DNA from 2 places in the Kitasatospora sp. NPDC029312 genome. Region 1 is predicted to be linked to the other one. Evidence: riboswitches for the same ligand, from Rfam matches in the RefSeq annotation. Region 1 holds a riboswitch; the other holds the start of a gene.
The links. A riboswitch is a leader RNA that binds a small molecule or an ion and turns the genes downstream of it on or off. The one in region 1 is predicted to bind magnesium.
Positions count from the first base shown of each region.

Region 2: linked by a shared signal. The riboswitch ahead of ACZ4WV_RS09505 (NRAMP family divalent metal transporter) and the one ahead of ACZ4WV_RS17490 (magnesium transporter MgtE N-terminal domain-containing protein) in region 1 are both predicted to bind magnesium.

Region 1 is NZ_JBVHXY010000019.1:12,268-16,470, reverse strand. Features, by position in the region: gene ACZ4WV_RS17495 (divalent metal cation transporter) at 1-931, opposite strand, end outside; gene ACZ4WV_RS17490 (magnesium transporter MgtE N-terminal domain-containing protein) at 928-2,295, opposite strand; M-box (ykoK) riboswitch at 2,611-2,790, opposite strand; gene ACZ4WV_RS17485 (helix-turn-helix domain-containing protein) at 2,959-3,546, opposite strand; gene ACZ4WV_RS17480 (SAM-dependent methyltransferase) at 3,671-4,203, shown strand, end outside.
Region 2 is NZ_JBVHXY010000008.1:58,550-62,752, forward strand. Features, by position in the region: gene ACZ4WV_RS09500 (MgtC/SapB family protein) at 1-707, opposite strand, end outside; gene ACZ4WV_RS09505 (NRAMP family divalent metal transporter) at 893-2,587, opposite strand; M-box (ykoK) riboswitch at 2,992-3,168, opposite strand; gene ACZ4WV_RS09510 (ABC transporter ATP-binding protein) at 3,306-4,106, shown strand; gene ACZ4WV_RS09515 (FtsX-like permease family protein) at 4,103-4,203, shown strand, end outside.

The DNA of each region.
Region 1 (4,203 bases):
TGATGGTCAGGCTGATCACGCAGGCGAACACCGCGCCGAGTACGGCGTCGGCCCGGATCAGCTTGTAGTCGGCGGGCTTGACGCCGCGGTCGACCACGCCGGCCGCGGCGTAGAACTGCATGTAGGGGCTGACAGTGGTGCCGATCAGGGCGACGGCCAGCAGGATGAAGTCCTTGCCGGGCTCCAGGTGCGGCACCACCAGGTGCTCGCCGACCTGCCCCCAGTCCGGGTGGCCGAGGACCATCGCGACGGGGTAGGCGAAGAACGCCAGCGACATCACCAGGAAGATGCGCTCGGCCCACTTGTACGAGCCGAACAGCACCAGCGACCAGAGCAGGACGGCGGCCGGCGGGATGACCGCCCACTTGGGCACGCCGAGCAGCTCGAAGGCGGCGCCGATGCCGGCGAACTCGCTGACCACCAGGCCGGTGTTGGCCAGCAGCAGGCAGAACACCGCGAGGGCGGTCAGGCGCAGGCTGAACTGCTCGCGGATCAGCGCGCCCAGGCCCTTGCCGGTGTGGGCGCCGAGCCGGACGGCCATCTCCTGCACCATCACCAGGGCGACGGTGACCAGCACCATGAAGAACAGCGTCCCGTAGGTGAACTGGGAGCCGGCGCTGGCGTAGGTGGCGATGCCCGCGGCGTCGTTGCCGGCGTTGGCGGCGACCAGGCCGGGGCCGGCCACCATGGCGACGGCGGCGAGTCGGCGCAGGCCCCGGCGGCGGCCGGTGCGCCCGGGGGTGCTCGGGGCGTTCCCGGTGTCCTGCGCGGACGTCTGCGCCGATGGCTGCGCCGATGGCTGCGCCGATGGCTGCGCCGACGCCGGGACGGATGCGGCGTCGGACGCGGGATCGGGCGCCGGGACGGACGCGGCGTCGGCGGTGTCCGGTCGGGTGGCGACGTCCCGGTGGGCGTCGAGGTCGCGGGTCACTTGAGGAGCCTCCGGAAGTGCAGGCGCCCGCGCTCGGGCAGCAGCGAGTCGAGGATGTCGTCGGCCAGGACCCGGCCGAGGGGGCGCCCGAAGTCGTCGACCACGAGCAGGGAGGTGGCCCGGGCGGCGACCAGGCGGTCGGCGGCCTCGGCCAGGCGGGTGTCGGGCCGTACGGTCACCGGTGGGCCGAACTGGCCCAGCCAGCTGGCGAGATCACCGATCACGGTGGTGTCCTCGGCGACGGCGAGGTCGAACAGCGGGATGTCGGCGAGCAGCCGCCCGTCGTCGTCCAGCACGGTGACCGCGTCGATGTCGGTGCGGTGCTCGGCCTGCGCGGCGAGTTCCGCCCGCACCTGGGCGACGGTGTGCGCGGGGCCGGCGGTGACCAGCAGGGTGGTCATCGCGCCGCCCGCGGTGCCCTCGCGATGGGCGAGCAGGGAGCGCAGCTCGGCGGCCTCGGGCTCGGGCATCCGGGCCAGCAGGGTCTCGCGCTCGCCGGGTGCGAGGTCGCGCAGGGCGTCGGCCGCCTCGTCCGGCTCCATCTCGTCGACGAGCCGGGCGGCGTGCTCGGGCGGCACTTCGCGCAGCAGGTTCTCCAGCTCGGCGGGTTCCATCTCCTCCAGCGCGTCCGCCGCCTGCTCCGGCTCCAACCAGCCCAGCAGCTGCTGGCGTTCGTGCCGGCCGAGGTCCTCCAGGATGTCGGCGAGGTCGGCGGGGCGCAGCCGGTGCAGCGCGGAGCGGGAGGCACGCAGCCGTACCTCGGCGGGCCCGTGGGTGGCCTGCTCGCCGAACGGGGCGACGGACTGCCAGTCGAGGACGCGCTCCGGGGTGGGCCGGACCTGCCAGCGGCGCGGGCCGAGCCGGCGCAGCAGGGTGGGCAGTGAGACGTCGACGCCGACGAGCACGGTGCGGGCGGCCAGCGGGGCCAGGTAGAGGTCGGCGGCGCGGGTGACCTGGACGCCGTCGACGTCGACGAGTTGGTGGTCGAGCACGTCGCGGGCGAGCAGCACCTCGCCGGGGCGGCGGTTGAACTCCCGCAGGTCCAGCCGGGCGGTTCGCAGCCGGACCCGGCCGGTCATGATGCGGTCGACGGCGCGGGCGGCGATGAAGGTGCGGCGCCGGCCTATCCGGATGATCAGGCCGGTGACGGGCGGGTACGGCTCCGCACCGTAGAGGCGGGCGACGACGTCGACGACGCGGCCGACCTCCTCACCGGCCTGGTTGGCGACCGGCCCGCCGACCAGCCCGGCGAGCGAGACCAGCGACGACCGGACGGCGCGGGTGACGGCGGTGCGGCGCTCGGCGGCGACGGTGCGGTCGCGCAGCCGGGCGGTGGTGGACGTGAACAGGGTGGCGGCAGCCATGGTGGGAACCCCCTCGCCCCGACAGGACGGGGCATCGGGCCGCCCGGCGGTGCGCCGCCGCCGTCCGCGACCGCGGAGCCGGTTCCAGGCATGCGCCAGGGCCGCCCGCGCCGGGACGGGCGGAAGGGCGGAGTGGACCGGATCGGGTCAGGGAAGGACGGGGCGCCTCGGGCGGCGGTGGGACGGCGAGGACGGCGAATACGTCAAGGGAAAGGGCCGACTATGGCCAGGACCTTCGTCCATCACGCCTCCTCCCGGTCTCGGCCGCGCATCGAGGTCGCGGCGGCGCGGCAGGGGGAGACCGACGTCGCCGCCTGGGCACCCCCACTCGTCAGAGCTTTGGCACTCCACGGCGTGTCCCTGGTCGTTGCCCGACGGGAAGCCACTTGGGGTCACCCCTTGAGCCGGGGAGACCTGTCCTGATCCGGAGCGTCTCTCGACGGGTGGGATCAGTGGCCTGTGTCCGTGAAGACGCCTCACCGAACGAGGTGTCTGTTCGAATCCGCCCCAGGATAGGGGGTCGCGGCCCCTACGGCGTAATCCTTGACCCGAGCTTGACCGTGGACCGATCAGTGGGGGCGCCGCCGGGCGTGCGGCCGGTGGTACCGCGTGGCGGACCGCCCGGCGGCCGCCCGGTACCCGAACAGGGCTCGGCCACCAGGACTATGATGCGTCGTCAGGTACCGTGCGAGCCCGGAGGTGGGCCCGTTCGCCCTGGTGCCCGAAGAGGACCAGGAGTTCGACGGCCTTGTCGCCGTCGGGCCCGAGCCAGTGCGGCACGTGGGTGTCGAACTCGGCGGCCTCACCCGCTTTGAGCACCAGGCTCTGGTCGCCGAGCAGCAGGTGCAGCCGTCCGCTGAGCACATAGACCCACTCGAACCCCTCATGGGTCTTCAGCTCCGGTTCGCTGTCCGGCCGCGGCGGGATCAGCAGTTTGTGGGCCTGGACACCGCCGGGGCGGCTGAGCGGCACGTACGTCATCCCGTCCCGGACCACCGGGCGCAGGTGGATGCGCGGATCGCCGGTGCGGGGCGCGCCCACGAGCTCGTCCAGCGGGACGGCGTGGACGTCGGCGAGCGGCAGCAGCAGCTCCAGGGTGGGCTTGCGGCTGCCGCCCTCGAGCCGGGACAGGGTGCTCTCGTTGATCCCGGTCCGTTCGGCGAGTTCCGCCAGCGTCATCCCGCGCCGGTGCCGCAGTTCGCGCAGCCGGGGGCCGACCGAGGCCAGGACGTCCTTCTTCGTGGTGCCCATGCCGGCCAGGTTGCCGAAACGGCATGCTTCCTTGCAAGCCCGGCAGGGCGGGGCGCACCGTCGTTCCGGACGCCCGGGCCGCACGGCCGCGGCGAACCGCCCCCGCCCGACGAGAGGACCAGCCATGCAGACCGCCGACGACTCCGCGACCTTCTGGGAGAACCACTACTCCCGCCTCGACGCCCAGTGGGGCACCGAGCCGAACGCCGTCCTGGAGGAGCTCGTCACCGCCCTCGTGTCCACCCCCGGCGCGGCGCTGGACCTGGGCTGCGGACACGGCGGCGACGCGCTCTGGCTCGCCGCCCGGGGCTGGGACGTCACCGCCGTCGACGTCGCGCGGACCGCCCTCGACCGCGTCGCCGAGCGGGCGAGGACCGCCGGGCTGTCCGCCCGCGTCCACCCCGTCCGCCACGACCTGGCCCGGACCTTCCCGGAGGGCCACTTCGACCTGGTGAGCGCCGGCTACTTCCACACGCCGGTGGAGATCCCCCGCGCCCAGGTCCTGCGCCGCGCCGCGGCGGCGGTGGCTCCGAACGGCCTGCTGATCGTGGTGGACCACGCCTCGGTGGCGCCGTGGTCCTGGCAGGCGGGGCAGGACGTGCGCTTCCCCACGGCCGAGGAGGCCCTCGCCGACCTGCGCCTCGGCGACGGCTGGCA
Region 2 (4,203 bases), on a different contig from region 1:
TCCCCGTCCTCGTCCAGGTGCCAGTGCAGGTCCCGGACGCCGGGCTCCAGCGACAGCCGGGTGACGACCTGTTCCAGGGCCGGGGTCACCTGCCCGGTGGTCGACACGGTGGCGCGCAGGCTGGTGGCGTCGCCCTGCTCGGTACGGCGGGCGCGCAGGCCGGTCGGGGCGAGCCCGGACGCGGCGAGGGCCTGGAGCAGCAGGGCTCGGATGTGGGTCTCGGACTTGCGGTCGCACTCCAGGTGGACGACGGCCCGGCTGGTGGAGTCCGGGTCGCTGCCGGACTGCGGGGCCCGGTCGAGCAACCGGCCGGCCGGGCGCAGCACCAGGTGGACGGCCAGCACGGCGGCCGTGCCGAGGACGGCGAGTTCCAGCTTGCCCGACGCGGCCAGGACCCCGACGGCAGCCGAACACCAGAGCGTGGCGGCCGTGTTGAGGCCGCGCACCCCGGCGCCGTCGCGCAGGATGACACCACCGCCGAGGAAGCCGATGCCGGAGACGACGTACGAGGCGACCCGGGTGGGGCTGCCGGCGTCGCCGACCGCCTCGCTGTAGAGCACGAACAGGGTGGCGCCGGCGGCGACCAGGGCGTTGGTGCGCAGGCCGGCCATGCGGGCCCGCCACTGGCGCTCGACGCCGATCAACGCGCCGCAGGCGACGCCGGTGGCGAGCCGGACCAGGAACTCGACGGTGGTCAGGGTGTGCACGACGGCACCTCCTCCATGGGAAGGGCGGGAAAGGGCGGGGGCGGGGGGGGGGGGGGGGGGGGGGGGGGGGGGGGGGGAGGGGTGGGTGGGGGTGGGGGGGGGGGGGGGGGGGGGGGGGGGGGGGGGGGGGGGGGGGGCCCCCCCCCCCCCCCCCGCCCCACGGCGTACCGGCCGTGGCCGGCGGCTCAGTGGTCGAGCGCGGTCTCGACGACCTTGATGATGACCATGGCCGTCGCGATCAGCAGGTAGGCGCGCAGGGCGCCCATGCCGGCCTTGCGGGCGGTGGACATCACCGGCTTGCCGAGGGTGTCCAGCGGAGGCATCCGCCAGTTCTCGCGGCCGGTGCGGTCGACGGGGTCCTCCTTGGTGGCCGTGCGGCCGAAGGTGAAGGAGTACCCGGCGACGAGGACGCCCGCGACGCCGCAGCCGGCCATGATCCACAGGATCGCGTCGGAGCTGATGCCGGGCCAGACCACGGCAGCGGTCAGGACGAGCGAGAGCGTCACCAGGACGCCGACCACGGCCGAGGTGAAGGCGTTGGTCCTGGGGCCGTTGACCCACGGGCCGAGCACGGCGCGGTCGTTGCAGAGCAGCAGCAGGAACACGGTGGCGGAGGGCAGCAGGACCCCGGCGAGCACCTGGACGAACTGGGTCATCAGGCCCTGGAGGTAGCCGTCGGACAGCAGGGTGATGACGGCGGCCACGACGACCAGGCCGGCGTAGACGCCGTAGAAGCCCTTGGCGCCCTTGACCCCGCGGTGCAGCGAGTGCCTGATGCCGAAGACGTCGCCGATCGCGTAGGCGGTGGAGAGCGAGACGGCGAAGGCGCCGATGATGGAAGCGTCCAGCAGGGCGATCGCGAACAGCACGCCGGCCAGCCGGCCGGCCTTGGCCTCGACGCCCTGGGCGAGGGCGGCCGCGTCGGAGAACCGTCCGAAGCCGTCGGTACCCGCGAAGGCCGCCGCCGTGAGACCGATCAGCGCGGCCGCGCCGACGATGACCACGACGATCCCGATCCACAGGTCGACCTTCTCGTACGTCATGAAACGCGGGGTGATCCGCTTGTCGATGACGTACGACTGCTGGAAGAACAGCTGCCAGGGGGCGACGGTGGTCCCGACGATCGAGATGATGACCATCATGACGGCCGCGAGCCCGCCGGAGCCGCCGGGCAGGGCGGGCGTCACGAAGTCGTGGGCCAGCTGCGAGGTCTCCGGGTGGACCAGGAAGTAGACCGGCACCAGCAGCAGCGAGCCCGCGCACAGGGTGATGGCGACCCGTTCGAACCGCCGGAAGGAGCCGGTGAAGGCCGAGGCGATGATGATCGCGGCCGCCAGGACCACCGAGGCCGCCTTGGGCAGGCCCAGGTAGCCGGCGGCCAGTGTGACGCCGATGAACTCCGTCACCAGGGTCAACGCGTTCAGCAGGAACAGGTCGATCACGCTGAACGCGCCCCAGAAGCGGCCGAAGCGCTCCAGGATCAGCCGGGCGTGGCCGACGCCGGTGACGGCGCCGAGGCGCAGCACCATCTCCTGGTTGACGTACAGCACGGGGATGAGCATCAGCAGGGTCCACAGCAGCTGGGTGCCGTAGTTCTGCCCGGCCTGGCCGTAGGTGGAGAAGGCGCCGGCGTCGTTGTCACCGACCATGACGATCAGGCCGGGGCCGATGATCGCCAGCAGGGTCTTGAGCCGGGCGGAGAGGCCGTGGCGCGGGGCGGTGTCGTCGAGCCGGACGGTGCCGAGCGCGCCCTTGATGTCGCCGAGGTGGGCGTCGTCCAGGACGGCCTGGCCGGCGGCGGGTTTGGCGGATGCGGCGGCGGATGTGGTGGAAGCGGCGGGAACCGCGGGGAACTTCGGGTCCAGCATCGCATTGGTCATGGCAGGGCCTGCCTCCCTGCCCCTCGTCGAGGGGCGTCAGGGGGCACGCGGCAGTGTTCCTCCCCGCGGGCGCACGCCGCCGCCTCCGCACGGCGGCGCTGAGCGGCGGCGGCCGTGCGGACGTGCGGACATGGCGGAGCGTCCATGCGCATGAACGGGACGTGACCTGACGTGACGATCCGTCATGCGCCCTGCGCCCGCACATGGTTGAGCGCGGATGAAGCGCCGGGCGGGCGCTCAGGGAGGTTGTTACCGCGTGCCGGAGGTGTTCGAGAGCATGCGGGGGTAGGGGCGACTGTGACCCGGACTACTGCAGTCCATGTTCTCGCCTCCTCCCGGCCGGGGGCGCACCGTCTGTGCGCCGCGTCGCGACACGGCAAGGAGCACACCGGTCGCGGCGGACCGGTACACCCCAACTCGTCAGAGCTTTGGCACTCCACGGCGTGTCCAGCCGGTCCGGCCGGAAGCCACTTGGGGTCAACCCTTAGGTCGGGAAGACCTGTCCTGAACCTGGGCGTCTCTCGACGTCGTCGGGTCAGTGGCCTGTGTCCGTGAAGACGCCTCACCGAACGAGGTGCCTCGTGAAACCTCACACAGCATAGCCCGACCCGGGAGCGAGCCCTCAATCCTTTCGGCCGAACTTCGACACCTTTGTAGAACCGTGACCGAGCCGCGCGGGCTGCGCTTCCCCCCGTCGGCATATATAGTTCACCGGCATATGCAGCTGAACAGCTCACAAGGGGGAAGTGTGTCCGACACCGATCCGACCCGGTCCGAACCCGTCCTGCGCCTGACCGGGGTGTCCCGGGTGCACGGACGCGGCGCCGCCGAGGTGCACGCCCTGCGCGGAATCGATCTGACCGTCCACGCCGGCGAGTTCGTCGCCGTGATGGGGCCGTCCGGCTCCGGCAAGTCGACCCTGCTGACCCTGGCCGGCGGACTGGAGCTGCCCACCCGGGGCGAGGTGCTGGTCGAGGGCGTCACGCTCGGCGGCCTCAGCCGCGGCCGGCTCGCCGACCTGCGGCGACGCTCCGTCGGGTACGTCTTCCAGGACTACAACCTGATTCCGGCGCTCACCGCCGCCGAGAACATCGCCCTGCCCCGCGAACTCGACGGAGTCCCGGGCCGCACCGCCCGCCGGGAGGCGCTGGCCGCCCTGGAGGAACTGGGCATCGGCGAGCTCGCCGACCGCTTCCCCGACGACATGTCCGGCGGACAGCAGCAACGCGTCGCCATCGCCCGGGCGCTGATCGGCGAACGCCGGCTGGTGCTCGCCGACGAACCGACCGGCGCACTGGACTCGGCCACCGGCGACGCGGTGCTCGCCGTCCTGCGCGCCCGCTGCGACGCCGGGGCGGCGGCCGTGATGGTCACCCATGAGGCCTCGCACGCCAGTTGGGCGGACCGGGTGGTGCACCTGCGGGACGGCGCGATCGCCTCGGAGAGCGCCGGCCGCCGCTCCGGCGGCTGCCCGGCAGCCGTCCACCGGCCCAACCCGCTCGGGGAGGTGGCGCGTTGAAGCTCGGAGCATGGAAGGTCGCACTGCGCGTCGCCCGCCGTGACGCGCTGCGGGCCAAGGGCCGCAGCGCCCTGGTCCTGGCCATGGTCGCGCTGCC